Regions from separate parts of the Kitasatospora sp. NPDC057738 genome, predicted to be linked through region 1. Evidence: riboswitches for the same ligand, from Rfam matches in the RefSeq annotation. Region 1 holds a riboswitch; each other region holds the start of a gene.
What was found. A riboswitch is a leader RNA that binds a small molecule or an ion and turns the genes downstream of it on or off. The one in region 1 is predicted to bind cyclic di-AMP.
Positions count from the first base shown of each region.

Region 2: another riboswitch for cyclic di-AMP. It lies ahead of ACFVGO_RS00995 (peptidoglycan DD-metalloendopeptidase family protein); the one in region 1 lies ahead of ACFVGO_RS26925 (transglycosylase family protein).
Region 3: another riboswitch for cyclic di-AMP. It lies ahead of ACFVGO_RS29895 (NlpC/P60 family protein); the one in region 1 lies ahead of ACFVGO_RS26925 (transglycosylase family protein).
Region 4: another riboswitch for cyclic di-AMP. It lies ahead of ACFVGO_RS16105 (transglycosylase family protein); the one in region 1 lies ahead of ACFVGO_RS26925 (transglycosylase family protein).

Region 1 covers NZ_JBHVJT010000055.1:15,592-19,736, forward strand. Annotated here, with positions in the region: gene ACFVGO_RS26915 (SDR family NAD(P)-dependent oxidoreductase) at 1-30, opposite strand, end outside; gene ACFVGO_RS26920 (cytochrome P450) at 331-1,755, shown strand; cyclic di-AMP (ydaO/yuaA leader) riboswitch at 1,977-2,145, shown strand; gene ACFVGO_RS26925 (transglycosylase family protein) at 2,151-3,056, shown strand; gene eno (phosphopyruvate hydratase) at 3,370-4,145, shown strand, end outside.
Region 2 covers NZ_JBHVJT010000001.1:231,892-236,036, reverse strand. Annotated here, with positions in the region: gene ACFVGO_RS01000 (MFS transporter) at 1-1,060, opposite strand, end outside; cyclic di-AMP (ydaO/yuaA leader) riboswitch at 1,352-1,552, shown strand; gene ACFVGO_RS00995 (peptidoglycan DD-metalloendopeptidase family protein) at 1,555-2,547, shown strand; gene ACFVGO_RS00990 (APC family permease) at 2,935-4,145, shown strand, end outside.
Region 3 covers NZ_JBHVJT010000067.1:15,123-19,267, reverse strand. Annotated here, with positions in the region: gene ACFVGO_RS29905 (NYN domain-containing protein) at 1-44, shown strand, start outside; gene ACFVGO_RS29900 (NlpC/P60 family protein) at 243-1,280, shown strand; cyclic di-AMP (ydaO/yuaA leader) riboswitch at 1,619-1,772, shown strand; gene ACFVGO_RS29895 (NlpC/P60 family protein) at 1,783-2,919, shown strand; gene ACFVGO_RS29890 (NlpC/P60 family protein) at 3,159-4,145, shown strand, end outside.
Region 4 covers NZ_JBHVJT010000025.1:13,898-18,042, forward strand. Annotated here, with positions in the region: gene ACFVGO_RS16095 (DUF397 domain-containing protein) at 1-228, opposite strand, end outside; gene ACFVGO_RS16100 (hypothetical protein) at 789-1,748, shown strand; cyclic di-AMP (ydaO/yuaA leader) riboswitch at 2,202-2,372, shown strand; gene ACFVGO_RS16105 (transglycosylase family protein) at 2,359-3,753, shown strand; gene ACFVGO_RS16110 (hypothetical protein) at 4,061-4,145, shown strand, end outside.

The DNA.
Region 1 (4,145 bases):
GATGACGACGACTGACCCGCTGACCCGCATGGCCTGCTCCTCCCTGTGGACGACACCGCACCGGCGCCCACGCGTACTGCGGAGGATCGTAGGCACGTCCTGACCCTCCGCAACAGGGATTACCCCGCAGGTGACCAGGCTCACGCCCGCACCGCGGCCAAGAGTCGGCCAAGAGCTGTCCATTGACCGTCCGCGGACAGTCAACGGGCCGTCCATGAACCGTCCATGGGCCGTCCACGGAACATCGGCAGGACGGCCGCGGACCGTCGGCGGGAGGAGCGGCGGCCCGCCGGAGCGGGGCGTGCCCGTCGCACCGGATACGGTCGGTCCATGCCAGCTCAGCCCGACTCCGCCCGGCCCGCCGCCACGCCGTCCGACGCCACCGCCCCGCAGCTGTTCACCTGGGAGTTCGCCTCCGACCCGTACCCCGCCTACGCCTGGCTGCGCGAGCACGCCCCGGTGCACCGCACCACGCTGCCGAGCGGGGTGGAGGCCTGGCTGGTGACCCGGTACGCGGACGCCCGGCAGGCGCTCGCGGACAGCCGGCTGTCGAAGAACCCGGCGCACCACAGCGAGCAGGCGCACCGCACCGGCCGGGTGGGCATCCCGGGGGAGCGGCAGGCGGACCTGATGACCCACCTGCTGAACATCGACCCGCCGGACCACACCCGGCTGCGCAGGCTGGTGTCGAAGGCGTTCACCCCGCGCCGGGTGGCGGAGTTCGAGCCGCGGGTGCAGCAGCTCACCGACCGGCTGATCGACGGCTTCGCGCAGCGCGGTTCGGCGGACCTGATCCACGAGTTCGCCTTCCCGCTCCCCATCTACGCGATCTGCGACCTGCTGGGCGTGCCGGCCGAGGACCAGGACGACTTCCGGGACTGGGCCGGGATGATGGTGCGCCACACGAAGCCGGGCCACGGCGGCGGGCAGCGCGGCGGCGTGGGGCGGGCGGTGAAGCGGATGCGGGCGTACCTGCTGGAGCTGATCCACCGCAAGCGAGCGGACCTCGGGGACGACCTGATCTCGGGCCTGATCCGGGCCAGTGACCACGGTGAGCACCTGACCGAGAACGAGGCCGCGGCGATGGCCTTCATCCTCCTGTTCGCGGGTTTCGAGACCACCGTGAACCTGATCGGCAACGGCACGTACGCCCTGCTGCGCAATCCGGAGCAGCGCCGGTTGCTGCAGGAGTCGGTGGCCCGCGGGGAGAGCGCGCTGCTGGAGACCGGGATCGAGGAACTCCTGCGATACGACGGGCCGGTGGAGATGGCGACCTGGCGGTTCGCGACCCGTCCGCTGACCATCGGCGGGGTGGACATCCCGGTCGGCGACCCGGTGCTGGTGGTGCTCGCCGCGGCGGACCGCGACCCGGCCCGGTTCGCGGCCGAGAACACCCTGGACCTGGCCCGGACGGACAACCCCCACCTGGGCTTCGGGCACGGCATCCACTACTGCATCGGCGCTCCGCTCGCCCGCTTGGAGGGTCGTGCCGCGCTGACCACGCTGCTTTCCCGGCTGCCCGATCTCCGGCTCGCGGAAAACGCGGACGACCTGCGGTGGCGCGGTGGTCTGATCATGCGTGGGCTGCGCGAACTCCCGGTGGAATTCAGTCCGGAGCGCCGTTCCCCGCACGCCTCTCCGCAGACCCCTCCGCACGCTCCTTCGCAGGCCTCTCCGCAGGCCTCTCCGCACGCTCCTTCGCAGGCCTCTCCGCAGGCCTCTCCGCACGCTCCCGCCACGCCTCCGACGTGCTGAGATCGCCCTGACGGGACGTCGCGAACCACCTGCCGACGGGGGTGTGAACACCCATCAATCCGGACATAACACCGCCGTTGGTAGGCGATCGAACACGCGCCGTAATTATTGTGTGATATCGACGATATGAGCTTGTGATTGGTCTGATGATCTGTCTACTCTCCCTGGAGTTCGCAGCTGCGGACCTCGTACGCGGAACGCCGAGTCCTGCCCGCCGCGTCACGGGAAACCGACCAGAACCCTGGGCAGGGGCGGGGGAACCAGGTTTGTTGCCGTCTCCCCACGGCTTGGGGTGAAGCCGCCCGAGCGGAATCGTTTCCGCATACGGCGGCCGGGCCACCTCCCGGTCCGAACCCGACAGCTCACCTCGCAGGCGTGCGGAGAGGGACCTCTTCATGCTGTTCGTTGGAACTGGCCGTCACCGTCGTCGCACCCAGGCCGAGAAGGCCATCGCCGTCGCCGGTGTGGCCGGCGTCGGACTCGCGATGCCGCTCCTCACCGCCACCGGCGCCTCCGCAGCCCCCGCCTCCACCTGGGACGCCGTCGCCCAGTGCGAGGCCGGTGGCAACTGGAGCATCAACACCGGCAACGGCTTCTACGGCGGCCTCCAGTTCACCTCCAGCACCTGGAAGGCGTACGGCGGCACCGCCTACGCGCCGCAGGCCAACCAGGCCAGCAAGGCCCAGCAGATCTCGGTCGCCGAGAAGGTGCTGGCCTCGCAGGGCCCGGGTGCCTGGCCGGTCTGCTCCCAGAAGGCCGGTCTGACCAAGGGCGGCGCCCCGGCCGCGGTCGACACCTCCTCGGACGCCAAGCCGCAGTCCGCGCCCAAGCAGCAGACCCCGAAGCCCGCCGCCAAGCCGGCCGAGAAGCCGGTCGCGCAGCAGCCCGCCGCCCAGAAGCAGGCCTCGAAGCCCGCCGCGCAGCCGGTCCAGCAGGCCGCCCCGCAGCAGCAGGCGCAGCCGCAGACCCCGGGCTTCTCCGGCAAGGCCGGCTGGGACGCCGACGCCAAGGTGTACTGGTACCAGAGCAACGGCGCCTGGTACTGGACCAGCCACCAGAGCGTCTACCAGCAGTACGCCGGCCAGGCCGCCGCCCAGCCGCAGTACGCCCCGCAGGCCGCGCAGTCGGCCCCGCAGGCCACCGGCCACGACTACACCGTCCGCGCCGGTGACACCCTGTCGACCATCGCCGCCGCCCAGGGCGTGTCCGGAGGCTGGCACGCGCTGTACGAGCAGAACCACGGCACGGTCGGCGGCGACCCGAACCTGATCATGCCCGGCCAGGTGCTGCACCTCGGCTGAGCCGGCCCGCTCGACGCCTGCCCGCCCGCCGCCGGCCCGCCCGCCGCGCCCGGTGCCGACGCCGCCTCACCCCGCCGTCCGAAGGGGACCGGTCCTACCGGTCCCCTTCGTCCGCATTCGACCGCTCCGGTGGGACAAGCTGGGACAAGCAGGTGAACTACCGGTGGGTAGTGGGGCCACACGCTGAGACGGGACCGAGGCGGACGTGGCCCCGGGAGCCCGGGCGGTTAGGCTCTGGTCGTAACGACTCCGCAATCGTCCTGCTGACAGCACCACCGTCAGACCGGACCCTGCTTCCGCAAGGAGATGCCTCGTGCCGTCCATCGATGTCGTCGTAGCCCGTGAGATCCTCGACTCCCGCGGCAACCCCACGGTCGAGGTCGAGGTCGGCCTCGACGACGGCAGCACGGGTCGTGCCGCTGTCCCGTCGGGTGCTTCCACCGGTGCCTTCGAGGCGCTGGAGCTGCGTGACGGTGACAAGAACCGCTACTTCGGCAAGGGCGTCGAGAAGGCCGTCCTGGCCGTCATCGAGCAGATCGGCCCGGAGCTGGTCGGCTACGACGCCACCGAGCAGCGCCTGATCGACCAGGCCATGCTGGACCTGGACGCCACCCCGGACAAGTCCTCGCTCGGCGCCAACGCCATCCTGGGCGTCTCGCTGGCCGTCGCGCACGCCGCCTCCGAGGCCAGCGACCTGCCGCTGTTCCGCTACCTGGGCGGCCCGAACGCGCACGTCCTGCCGGTCCCGATGATGAACATCCTCAACGGTGGGTCGCACGCGGACTCCAACGTCGACATCCAGGAGTTCATGATCGCCCCGATCGGCGCGGAGTCCTTCTCCGAGGCCGTCCGCTGGGGCGTCGAGGTCTACCACACGCTCAAGGGCGTGCTGAAGGAGCGCGGCCTGTCCACCGGCCTGGGCGACGAGGGCGGCTTCGCCCCGAACCTGGACTCCAACCGCGAGGCCCTGGACCTCATCGTCGAGGCCATCGAGAAGGCCGGCTACGTGCCCGGCCGTGACGTCGCGCTGGCCCTGGACGTCGCCTCCTCCGAGTTCTACGAGGACGGCGCCTACCAGTTCGAGGGCAA
Region 2 (4,145 bases), on a different contig from region 1:
GCAGCATCAGCAGCACCCCGGCGGCGCACAGCAGGGGGCCGACGGTCAGCGGGACGCGCGGGCCGATCCGTTTGCCGAGGCGCCCGGCGCGCGCGGACAGCGCCAGCATCAGCACGGTGATCGGCACCAGGGCGAAGCCCGACACCAGCGGCGAGAACCCGGACACGATCTGGAGCTGCACCACCAGCAGGAAGAAGACGCCGCTGAACGCCGCGTACACGCACAGGGTGACCAGGTTCACCGCGGTGAACAGCCGGGAGGAGAACAGCCCGAGCGGCAGCATCGGTTCGGGGGCGCGGCGCTCGACGGCCACGAAGGCGACGCCGAGCGCCACCCCGATCACCCCGCTGACCCAGACCGCCGGGGACAGGCCCTCGCCGGCCGCGGTCAGCGCGTAGGTGATCGCGCCGAGCGCGAGGGCGGCGAGCACGGCGCCGAGCACGTCGAAGCGGCCGGTGGCGGCCTCGTCCCGGGTCTCCGGCACCGACCGGGTGGTCACCGCGATCACGGCGGCGGCGAGCGGCAGGTTCAGCAGGAAGATCCAGCGCCAGCCGGGGCCGTCCACCAGCCAGCCGCCGAGGAAGGGGCCGATCGCGGCGGACACCCCGCCGAGGCCGGACCAGAGCCCGACCGCGGCCGAGCGGTCGTCGGGGTGGAAGACGGCCTGGAGCATGGCGAGCGAGCCGGGGGTGAGCAGCGCCCCGCCGATGCCCTGGACGGCGCGGGCGGCGATCAGCACGTGGATGTTCGGCGCCGCGGCGCAGGCCGCGGAGGCGATGGCGAACCAGACCACGCCGATCAGGAAGACCTTGCGCCGCCCGTACCGGTCGCCGAGCGCGCCGCCGAGCAGGATCAGGCCCGCCAGGGTGAGCAGATAGGCGTTCAGAGTCCATTGCAGGGACGCCAGGGAGGCGCCGAGGTCGGCGCCGATCCGGGGCAGGGCGACGTTCACGACGGTGCCGTCGAGCATCGCCATGCTCGAGCCGAGCACGGTCGCCAGTAGTACCCAGCGACCCTGCGCGGTGCCCAGGCGCAGGGTGCCGGCCTCGGAGGTGGCCACGGGCGAATCCTGCGCTGCCGGGGCGCACGTGACAAGGGTCACCGGTGGGTGTGTTGACGGTCGGCGGTGCGTGAACGGGTGGCTGCGTTCCGTCGCCGATCTCGGCGCAGGGTCGTGGATCAGTGGCGGGGGGTGAATGGGTTGTGTACGCACCGTGGGGTCCGGTCTGCGGAGGGTCACCGGAACGGGGGAGATGGTTGCCCTTTCAAGAGATCGACATTGCTTCACCCGAACGGATGGGTTTTAGTTCAGCGACCGCCCGGCCAGTCCGGACGGATCCACCGGGTGGAACGCCGAGTCCTGCCGCTGCCCGGTGGTTCGAAACGAACTCTGTACGGCAGGAGCGGGGGACCCACAGGTAAGTCGCCGGACCGGAGTTCGCGCCTCAGGGCGCGGGCGTCCAGGACCGGCTAGGGGTGAAGCCGCGCATGCGGCCGGGCAACTCCAGCCCGAACCCGACAGCTCACCTCGCAGGCGTCGGAGAGGAAAATTCCATGCCTGCTCAGGCTCGTCGTATCGCCCTGCCCCGCGCCGCCCGTATCGGCATCGCGACCGCCGTCACCGGTGTCTCCTTCGCCCTCCCGCTCGTCACCGCGGTGAGCGCCCAGGCCCACACCGTTCCGGCCGCCCCGGCCGCGCAGGCCGCCGCCTCCACGGACGCCAAGCCGGCCGCGCCGGCCGCTGCCCCGGCCACCCCGGCCGCGCAGGAGAGCTACCGCGTCGTCAGCGGAGACACCCTGTCCAAGATCGCCGACGCCAAGAACGTCGAGGGCGGCTGGCACGCGCTGTACGAGCAGAACCGCTCGGTCGTCGGTGCCGACCCGAACCTGATCTTCCCGGGCCAGCAGCTCGCGCTGTCGGGCCACGCCGCCGCGCCGGCCGCCGACGCCGCCCCGGCCAAGCCGGCCGCCCCGGCGAAGCCCGCCCAGCCGGCCGCCCCGGCGACCCAGGCCGCCAAGCCGCAGGCCCAGGTCCAGGTGAAGACCGAGGCCGCCAAGCCGTCCGCCCAGCTCCAGACCCAGCTGCAGGTCGCCGCTCCGGCTGCGGTCGTGACCGCCACTCCGGTCGCCGCCGCCACCTCCGGCTTCGTCGCCCCGCTGGCCAACCCGAGGCTCGGCACCGCCTACGGCGTGGCCGGCTCGATGTGGGCCTCCGGCCACCACACCGGCCAGGACTTCGTCGCCTCCACCGGCACCCCGCTGCGCGCCGTCGCCAACGGCGTCGTGGTCAAGGCCGGCAACGGCGGCGCCTACGGCAACGAGGTCGAGATCAAGCTCGCCGACGGTCACTACGCCGAGTACGCGCACCTCTCCTCGATCGGCGTGAGGATCGGTCAGGCCGTCACCGCCGGCCAGCAGATCGGCCTCTCCGGCGCCACCGGCAACGTGACCGGCCCGCACCTGCACTTCGAGATCCGCAACGGCTCGGAGTACGGCTCGGACATCAACCCGGTCGCCTACCTGCGCGCGCACGGCGTCGCGCTCTGATCCGGGGCCGCTGAGCGCCGAGGGTTTTCGGAACCACCGCTGCTGCGGGGCGAATCGATCCTCCGGGATGGTCATGTCGGGTGACCGCTCGACCGGGTGATCGCCGCACGGCGGACATGGGCGCGGGACACGCCCAGGCCGGCCCGGCCGCACGAGGACCTCCTCGTACGGCCGGGCCGGCCGCTGCCGTTTCCGGGCCCGTCCGGTCGTGCCCCGGCCGTCCGGCGGGTTCCGGAGCGTCGTTCGACCGGTCGAACGCGGCGTCAACCCGACTGCTCCGGAGGGCCGTCGGCCCGATCGCGGGGCTGCTCCGGCGCGCCATGCTGTCGGACGGTCAGCGTCCGGCCGGTCCGGCGGTCGGGCGGGTCCGGGAGGCGAGGAGGCCGGATGGCGGTCCGGAGCGGGGACGTGGCGGGGGAGAAGGCCGGGCGGGAGCGGCCGGGGACGGGCGGCGTCGACCGGCTGAAGGCGGACTCGGTCGGCCTGGTCGGCGTGGTGTTCATGGCGCTCGCCACCGCCGCCCCGATCACCGCGATGACGGGCAACCTGCCGATCATCGTCGGGCAGGGCAACGGCGCCGGCGCGCCCGCCGCGTACGTCGTGGCGACCGTGGTGCTGACGGTGTTCTCGGTCGGGTACGTGGCGATGGCCCGGCACATCACCGCGGCCGGCGCGTTCTACGGCTACGTCTCGCACGGGCTGGGCCGGGTGGTCGGGATGGCCTCGGGGCTGCTCGCGGTGCTGGCGTACGTCGTCACCGAGGCCTCGGCCCTCGGCTTCTTCGCGTACTCGCTGCGCGGACTGGTCCGTTCGCAGCTGGGGGTGGACCTGGGCTGGGGCTGGTACGCGCTGTTCGGGGCGACGGTGATCGGGGTGATGGCCTGGTTCGACCTGCACCTGACGGCCAAGGTGCTCGGGGTCGCGCTGGTGCTGGAGATCGGGGTGCTGGGGGCGGTCTCGTTCGCGGTGCTGTTCTCCGGCGGCGGGCCGGACGGGATCGTGGTCGGGGCCGTGAACCCGCTGAACGCGCTGAGGGGGGTGGGTGGTTCGGGCGCGGCGGCGGCCGGGCTCGGCCTGTTCTTCGCGTTCTGGTCCTGGGTGGGATTCGAGTCCACCGCGATGTACGGCGAGGAGTCCCGCGACCCCAAGCGGGTGGTGCCGCGGGCGACGCTGGTGTCGGTGATCGGCGTCGGGCTGCTCTACGTCTTCGTGTCCTGGATGATCGTGTCCGGCAACGGCGTCGGGCGGGCGGTCGCGGTGGCGAGCGGCGCCGTGCCGGGCAAGGACGGCAACAGCCTGTTCTTCGACCCGCTCGGCGCGCACCTGGGGGCCTGGGCGGTGAAGGTGTTCCAATGGCTGGTCGTCACCGGCTCGTTCGCCTGCGCGATGGCCTTCCACCAGTGCGCGGCCCGGTACCTGTACGCGATCGGCCGGGAGGGGCTGCTGCACCCGGCGCTCGGCCGCACCCATGCGCGGCACGGTTCGCCGCACGTCGCCTCGGTGGTGCAGTCGGTGATCGCGGTGGGGCTGGTGGCGGGGTTCCTGGCGGCCGGGATGGACCCGTACGCGCACCTGTACACGCTGCTGGCGCTGCTCGG
Region 3 (4,145 bases), on a different contig from region 1:
CCGTGGCCTCGGTGCTGCTGCTGAACCGGCTGGCGCGCCCCTGACCCCGAGCGGCCGTGCGATGCCTGGTCAGGAGTGGTTCCGGGATGGTGTGCGGGTCCCGTGTCGTCAGTGTGCGGACCGGAGTTCACACCTTCGGGGGAGTGGCAAAACGGATAGATCTTCACTAGGGTCTGGCGTCAAACCTATTTTCCGGAATCTCATCCCATCAGGTGAGTCCGTTGGAAGAAGGAGCAGGACCCTTGGCCTCCCACCGCCGTCCCAAGCAGCCGAGCCGCGCGCGGATCTCCGTGCTCACCGCTGCTGCTGCGACCGCGGTCGCCCTCTCCGCCCAGGTGGCCGCGCACGCCGCGCCGCAGCCGAACAAAACGGACGTCAAGGCGCAGATCGACCAGCTCCAGGAGGAGCAGGAGCAGGCGGCGGAGAAGTACAACGGCGCCAAGGAGCGGGCCGACCAGCTGCGCAAGCAGGCCGACCAGCTGCAGGACCAGGTGGCCCGCAGCCAGGAGCAGATGACCCAGCTCCAGGGCGGCCTCGCCGAGGTGGCGGGCGAGCAGTACCGCACCGGCGGCATCGACCCGTCCGTCCAGCTGATGCTCACCTCCGACCCGTCCGGCTACCTGGAGAAGGCCTCCACCGTCCAGCAGGCCAGCAGCAGCCAGGCCGAGGCGCTCAAGGGGCTGCTGGACCAGCAGCGCCGGCTGGACCAGGAGAAGGTCGAGGCCTCCGCCGTGCTCGCCTCGCTGGACACCACCACCAAGGACCTGAACCAGGCCAAGGCGGACGTCAACACCAAGCTGAAGGCCGCCCAGGACCTGCTGAACTCGCTGAGCGCCACCGACCGCGCCGCGCTGAAGGCCCAGCAGGCGCAGGACGACCGCGCCTCGCGCGGCAGCGACCGGGTCGACCTCAGCAGCCTGCCGCCGGCCAGCGGCTACGCGGCCGTGGCGATGGCCAAGGCGATGAGCAAGCAGGGCTCGCCGTACGTGTGGGGCGCCACCGGCTCGACCACCTTCGACTGCTCGGGCCTGATGGTCTGGGCGTACGGGCAGGCGGGCGTCTCGCTGCCGCGCACCTCGCAGGAGCAGGGCCACTACGGCACCCGGGTGCCCTCGCTGGACCAGGCCCAGCCGGGCGACCTGGTGGTCTACGGCAACGACATGCACCACGTCGGGATGTACATCGGCAACGGCATGGTGGTCCACGCGCCGCACACCGGTGACGTGGTGAAGGTGATGAAGGCCGACGCGATGTCGATCAACACCATCCGCCGGGTCTGACGGCCCGACACGCCCGCGGGGCCCTTCCGGGGGCTGTGAAAAGCGCCACCCCTCGTTCGGGGGTGGCGTTCGGCTTTCCGTCCCTTCGCGACCACATGCTGAGAACTGATCAGCCATCTGTGTGCCAGTGGTCACCATCGGTCATTTTCACAGAAGAACTTGGGAAATCTTTGGTCTTTTTTCTGACAAGGATTTGAACCGATCACGGTTCAGTTACTAGGGTCGTGCCCTGAACCACCGCACTGTCGATCGCCCAGCCAGGGTGGCGGCGGTGGTTACCGTCGAGTTCGTGAGGCAGCGGGGCAGGTCGAAGCGACTGCCCGACAGGGGAGCCCAGTGTTTTGGGGGCGCTGCGGAGCGGAGCCGGGGAACCACGTTCCTCCGGGGTGAATCGACGCCAGGTCGGCCGATGGAACGGCCGTGAGGCGTCGTAGGGCATGCTTCCGGCCCGAACCCGTCAGCTCACCCGGTAGGCGGACGTAGGAAGAAGGAGTCCGCCTTCGTGGCGTCCCATCGTCGTCCCAAGCCCGCAGGCCGCGCCCGGGTCTCGATCCTGACCGGTGTCGCCGCGGCAGCCGTCGTCCTCTCCGCGCAAGGCGCCCACGCCGACCCGCAGCCGACCAAGGAACAGGTCAAGGGGCAGGTCGACCAGCTCAACGAGCAGGCCGAGATCGCGACCGAGAACTACAACGCGGCCCAGGCCAAGCAGCAGGAGCTGGAGAAGCAGGTCTCCGGCATGCAGGACCAGGTGGCCCGTCAGCAGGCCCAGGTCACCGAGCTCCAGGGCGGCCTGGCCGAGATCGCCGGCGAGCAGTACCGCAACGGGGGCATATCCCCGACCGTCCAGCTGATGTTCTCCTCCAGCCCGGACACCTTCCTCAGCCAGGCCGACGCGCTGAACCAGGCCGGCAGCACCCAGAAGGGTCAGCTGAAGGAGCTCCAGGAGCAGCAGCGCAAGCTCGACCAGGACCGCAACGAGGCCCAGGGCAAGCTCGCCGAGCTGGAGTCGACCACCCAGCAGCTGAAGGCCTCCAAGGAGGAGGTCCAGGGCAAGCTGAAGGCGGCCCAGGACCTGCTCAACACGCTGACCGAGCAGGAGCGCCAGGCGCTGCGCCAGGCCGAGGAGAAGGCCGCGGCCGACGCCAAGGCCAAGGCCGACGCCGCCCAGGCCCAGCAGCAGCAGGCCGACCGCGCCTCCCGCGACAACAGCCGCGGCGACCTCGCGGCCGGCTCGACCGCCTCGGCCGGCTCGACCGCCTCCTCCCCGGTGAAGGTGGCCCCGGGCAGCTCGCGCGGCGCCGCCGCGCTCTCGGCCGCCGCCTCCAAGATCGGCAGCCCGTACGTCTGGGGCGCCACCGGCCCGGGCTCCTTCGACTGCTCCGGCCTGATGGTCTGGGCGTTCAACCAGGCGGGCGTGTCGCTGCCGCGCACCTCGCAGGCGCAGGCCTCGGCCGGCACCCGGATCGGCTCGGACATCTCCCAGGCCCAGCCCGGCGACCTGCTGATCTTCTACACCGACGCCCACCACGTCGGCATCTACGCGGGCAACGGCCAGGTGCTGCACGCGCCCAAGCCGGGCGCGTCGGTGCGCTACGAGGCCGTCACCAACATGCCGCTGGCCTCCATCGTGCGGGTCTGATCACCGCTCGGACGTTTCCAGGCCCGGCCTCCCCCAGGGGAGGCCGGGCCTGCGGTTTTTCCTGCGGCTTTTCCCGAGGGCCGATCAAATGTCCGACAACAGCCTGAATATTCGGGTTGGCAGGGGTTTGGACTCGCTTGCCCTGACTCGCTAACGTCTGCCACCGGACTCCCGCTCGACGGCCGCCCGTCCCGGTGCGGCGGCGGGAGCCGCGCCGCAGGATTGGAGCCGCTGCCGCCATGCCCGTGCACCGCCGTTCCCAACTGCTCGCCCGGGCGCTGGTGCTGACCGCGGCCGCCGCCACCGCCCTGGGTGTGGCTGCCGGAGGCAGCGCCCAGGCCGCCCCCGGCAGCCCCGACCCGGGCGACCGCCAGGACGTCAAGACGCAGGTGGAACAGCTGTACGACGAGGCCGAGCAGGCGTCCGAGAAGGCCAACGCGGCGCAGGAGGCCCAGCGGCGGCTCCAGGGCGAGACCACGATCCTCCAGGGCGAGATCGCCGTGGCCCAGGACCAGCTCAACGGGCTGCGGGGCGACCTCGCGACGGTGGCCGGGGCCGAGTACCGCGGCGGCGGGATGACCCAGACCGCCCAGCTCATCCTCTCGCCCGACCCGGAGGGCTACCTGTCCCGCGCCCGCGCCCTGGGCCAGGCCGCCGCGCGCCAGCAGGAGACCCTGCACGAGCTGGTCGCCCGGCAGCGCCGGCTCGACCAGCGCCGGACCGAGGCGGCCGGCAAGCTCGACGAGCTGGACCGGACCCGCCGCTCGCTCGCCGACAGCAAGCAGCAGATCCAGCAGCGGCTGGCCAGGGCGCAGAAGCTGCTGAACGGTCTGGGCGCCGCCGAGCGGGCCCGGCTGACGGTCCAGGACGCCCGGGACGCCGAGCAGCGCGCCACCCGGGGCACCGACCGGCTGGACCTCGGCACCGCCCCGCCCGCCTCCGAGCGCGGGGCCGCCGCGCTGGCCGCCGCGGTGCGGATGATCGGCTCCCCGTACGTCTACGGGGCCACCGGCCCGCACGCGTTCGACTGCTCCGGTCTGATGTACTACAGCTGGCGGCAGGCCGGAGTGACCCTGCCGCGCACCTCGCAGGCCCAGGCGTACGCCGGGCAGCGGGTCAGCCTGTCCGAAGCGCGACCGGGAGACCTGGTGATCTTCTACCGGGACATGCACCACGTCGGCATGTACGCCGGCGGCGGCGTGATCGTGCACGCCCCCCGCCCGGGC
Region 4 (4,145 bases), on a different contig from region 1:
CCCCAGCAGCAGGGCGGCGATCTCGGCCCGGGTGTAGATGAGGGCCGGGCCGTCCGGGAACCGCGAGTTGCGCATCGCCACATCGCCGCCGGGCAGGGCCGCGAACTCGACGCAGTTGCCCTGGGAGTTGCTGTGCCGGCTCTTCTGCCAGACCACCCCCTGGAGATCGGCGGCGGCCATCCCGTTGTAGGTGTCGTACGAGCCGTGCGTGTCCTGCGAGTCGTGCATAGAAATCTCCCGAAGAGCTTCCGGAGTTGTCGTCCAGCGCGGCGCCCCCGGCACCGTCGAAACGAACGGACCGGCCCCGTACCGGTCCGGCACAACGCCTCACTTGACGCGATGATAGCTGCAGTGCACGTGCATCAGCACGGGACGTTGCAGGTGCACGTGGCCTTTTGTCCGCAGCCGCGAACTCTTCACGGACCCTTCTCCTGACGGTACGTAAACGGACATAGCCGATGAATCGTCGGGCGCGCGATAACCGGCCGTGAGCGCCTCCCCGCTGAATGTTGATCTTCGAATGCCGGGAGTCGCACCCCCGTGACCCTCCGTCAAACCATCCTCATGCTGTGAGACATCTCACGCGCCCCAGGTGCAACGCCGGCCCCCTCGGGTCGCGTCGAGGCAACCACCGGCGGTCGCGCGGGGATTGGGAGCGGAATGTCCGGATTGTAGGCAAAGTGCCCGGACCGGCGCCGGAGACGCACCGGGCTCCGGACCGCGACCGCGTGAAACCCACTCGGCAGCCGACTGCAAGCCGGACGGGCAGATGTCCTACGATCTCCGGCATGAGCACCGCAGCCATCCCGGGCGCGCCACTGCCCGTCCGTACTCCAGGCTCCCGTGCGCGGGGGCGCCACCGTCGTCCCGAGCGCCCCGAGATCCCGGCCGGCGCCCCGGCCCTGGTGCTCGCCGTGCCCGCGACCGCCGGGCCCGAGTCCCGCTCGGTCGTCGAGGAGTTGCTCTCGATCGTCCGCACCGAGCAGAACGGCGTCCGGACCGCGGTCGGCTACCTGCCGGGCAACGGCGGCGAGGGCGCGGGCGGCGAGGACCGCACCGTGGCCGAGCTGCTGGCCATGGCGGCCGAGGCCGGGCTGCCGACGCCCGTCCTGGTCCCGCTGGTGCCCGGCCCGCACACCTTCCTGACCGAGCTTCACGCGCTCGCCGCCGAGTACGGCGCGCCCGTCACCGACCCGCTGGGCCCGCACCCGCTGCTGGCCGAGGCCGTGCACGTCCGGCTGTCCGAGGCCGGGCTGGCCCGGGCCGACCGCGCCCGGCTGTTCGCCATCGCGACCGCCGCGGACGGCGTGGTGCTGACCACCGTCGGCGGCGAGGACGCGGCCGCGGCGGCCGGCATCACCGGCGTGCTGCTGGCCGCCCGACTGGCCGTGCCGGTCGTCGCCGCCGCGCTCGACGTGCCCGGCTCGGTGGCCGCGGCCGTCAACCACCTCAGGGACACCGGCTCGCAGCGCCCGGCGCTGGCCCCGCTGGTGATCGGCCCGGAGGCGGACTCCGAGCTGCTCGCCACCGCCGCCGAGGAGACCGGCTGCCCGTCGGCCGCGCCGCTGGGCTCGTACCCGTCGGTCGGCCAGCTGATCGCCTCCACCTACCTGGCGGCGCTGCCCGCGCCGTCCCCGGAGGACCTGGCACGGGCCGAGGCGGAGGCGGCGGCCGCCGCCGAGGCCGAGGGGGCCCTGGAGGGCGTCCGCGGCGCCCACGCGGCCTCCCAGGGGCCCGCAGGGCGGTAGTCGACGTCGCGCGCCGGTTCGCGCGCTCCGAAGGGCCCGGAACGGCATGCGTTCCGGGCCCTTCGGTTTTGCTCCGCCCGCCCGTGGCCGTCCCGCGCGGAAGTCGGACGGCGGCGAAGTGGAATGTCCGTTCTGGCCTTTTTGAAAGGAAATAGGAAACGCGGTCGCGGGCGCTCGCACCACAGCCGCCGCATCATCCGCCGGGGCGCTCCGGCCCGCGATTCGACGCGCCGTCACACCACTTCTGAAGTGCTGCCAGTTGTGGGCTTCCACAACAGGGTTGCTTGAAAACGATCATTTACGATCATGGAGAGCGGCAATTTTGGCAGTTCCCACTAAACCGTGATGCGCATCACAGCCATTTGCAGTTTGAACTTAAGTCTGATTAACGTGCTCCCCGTTCGTGACCACACGAACCCGGTTCATCCGCGACGCCGAGTCCTGCCGTCGGATGTCCTGGCAGCGCGAAATCGCACCACGGCAGGAGCGGGGGACCCACAGGTAAGTCGCCCCGGACCGATCTCCGGAACGGTCCAGGGCTAGGGGTGAAGCCGCGCCCACAGCGCGGCCGGGCAACTCCAGCCCGAATCCGACAGCTCACCTCGCAGGCGTGGGAGAGGACCGCGTCTTCATGCTGCCCACCAACGGCACTCGTCTGTCCAGCCGCACCCGTCGCGTGATCGCCGCCCTCGGCGTCGCGGGCGTCGGCCTCACCGTCCCCTGCATCGCCTCCGGCACCGCCTCCGCCGCCACCGTCGCCACCTGGGACAAGGTCGCCCAGTGCGAGAGCGGCGGCAACTGGAGCATCAACACCGGCAACGGCTTCTACGGCGGCCTCCAGTTCACCTCCAGCACCTGGTCCGCCTTCGGCGGCACCGCCTTCGCGGCGCGCGCCGACCTGGCCACCAAGGACCAGCAGATCGCCGTCGCCGAGAAGGTCCTCGCCTCGCAGGGCCCCGGCGCCTGGCCGGTGTGCTCGGTCCAGGCCGGCCTCACCAAGGGCGGCGCCGCGGCCGCCGTCGACACCTCGGCGGGCTCCACCGCCGGCTCGACCACCGCCAAGCCCGCGCAGCCCGCGCAGAGCGCCAAGCCGGCCGCCCCGGCCGCCAAGCCCGCTCCGCAGACCCAGGCCCCGGCCGCCAAGCCCGCCGCGCCCGCCCAGGACGGCACGCAGGCCAGCACCGACTCCACCGCCTCCGGAAACCGGAGCGACTGGGTCCAGAAGCGCCAGCAGCAGGCCCAGAACGGCGACTACACCGTGGTCGAGGGCGACTGGCTGTCCGCGATCGCCGACCAGCACAAGGTGCAGGGCGGCTGGCAGCGGCTGTACGAGCTCAACCGCGGCACCCTGACCGAGGGTCCGGACAGCATCTACCCGGGCCAGCAGCTGTCCTTCGGCGGCAACGGCCAGGCCCAGGCCGGCCAGTCCGCCACCGGCAAGTCCGGCTCGGACTTCACCTGGTTCGACCGCTCGCAGAAGTCCGGCCAGTCCGCGAACGGCGGTGCCGTGAACGCCCAGCCGACCGCGCAGGCCCAGACCCCGGCCGCCAAGCCGTCCACCAAGCCGGCCGCCAAGCCCGCTCCGCAGACCCAGGCTCCGGCCCAGACCCAGACCCAGACCCAGACCCAGACTCCGGCCGCCACCGGCAGCATGGCCGCCGCGGTCTCCTTCGCCGAGTCGAAGGTCGGTCAGGCGTACGTCTACGGCGGCACCGGCAACGGTGGCTGGGACTGCTCCGGCCTGACCCAGGCCGCGCTGCGCGCCGCGGGCGTCTCCGTCCCGCGCGTCGCCGCCGACCAGGCCGCCGCCAGCACCCACGTCTCGCTGGACAGCCTCCAGCCGGGCGACCTGCTGTTCTGGTCCAACAACGGCAAGGACTCCGGCGTCTACCACGTCGCGATCTACGTCGGCAACGGCAAGTACGTCGAGGCCGCCAATCCGAGCTCGGGCGTCCGCGAGCAGAGCATCGCCAACTGGGCCCCGGACTTCGCCGGCCGGGTCTGAGAACGGCGAACAGCCGACGGACGGCGGACGACGGATAACAGCTGACAGATAACAGATTTCATCATCTGTCAGCTGTCGTCCGAACGTTGACCGCCCACGCCCCCGGGGAGAGTCTGGTCGCTCCTCCCCGGGGGTTCCGGCATGCCTCCGGCCGTACCTCGTGGCAAATCCCCGCGGTGAAGCTCCGTGCTGAATCCCCACGGCGAATCCCCATGGCGAAGCCCCTGCTGAATCCCCACGACGAATCCCCGTGGTGAATCCCCGCCCCAACGGGCATGCTGCTGCTCTGCACCCGAGGAGGAGTCACATGGCCCAGGTCACCGTCACCCTCGACGCGAACCTCGCGATCGACGCGATGTTGCTCTCCGGCACCAAGAACCCGCAGGACGCCG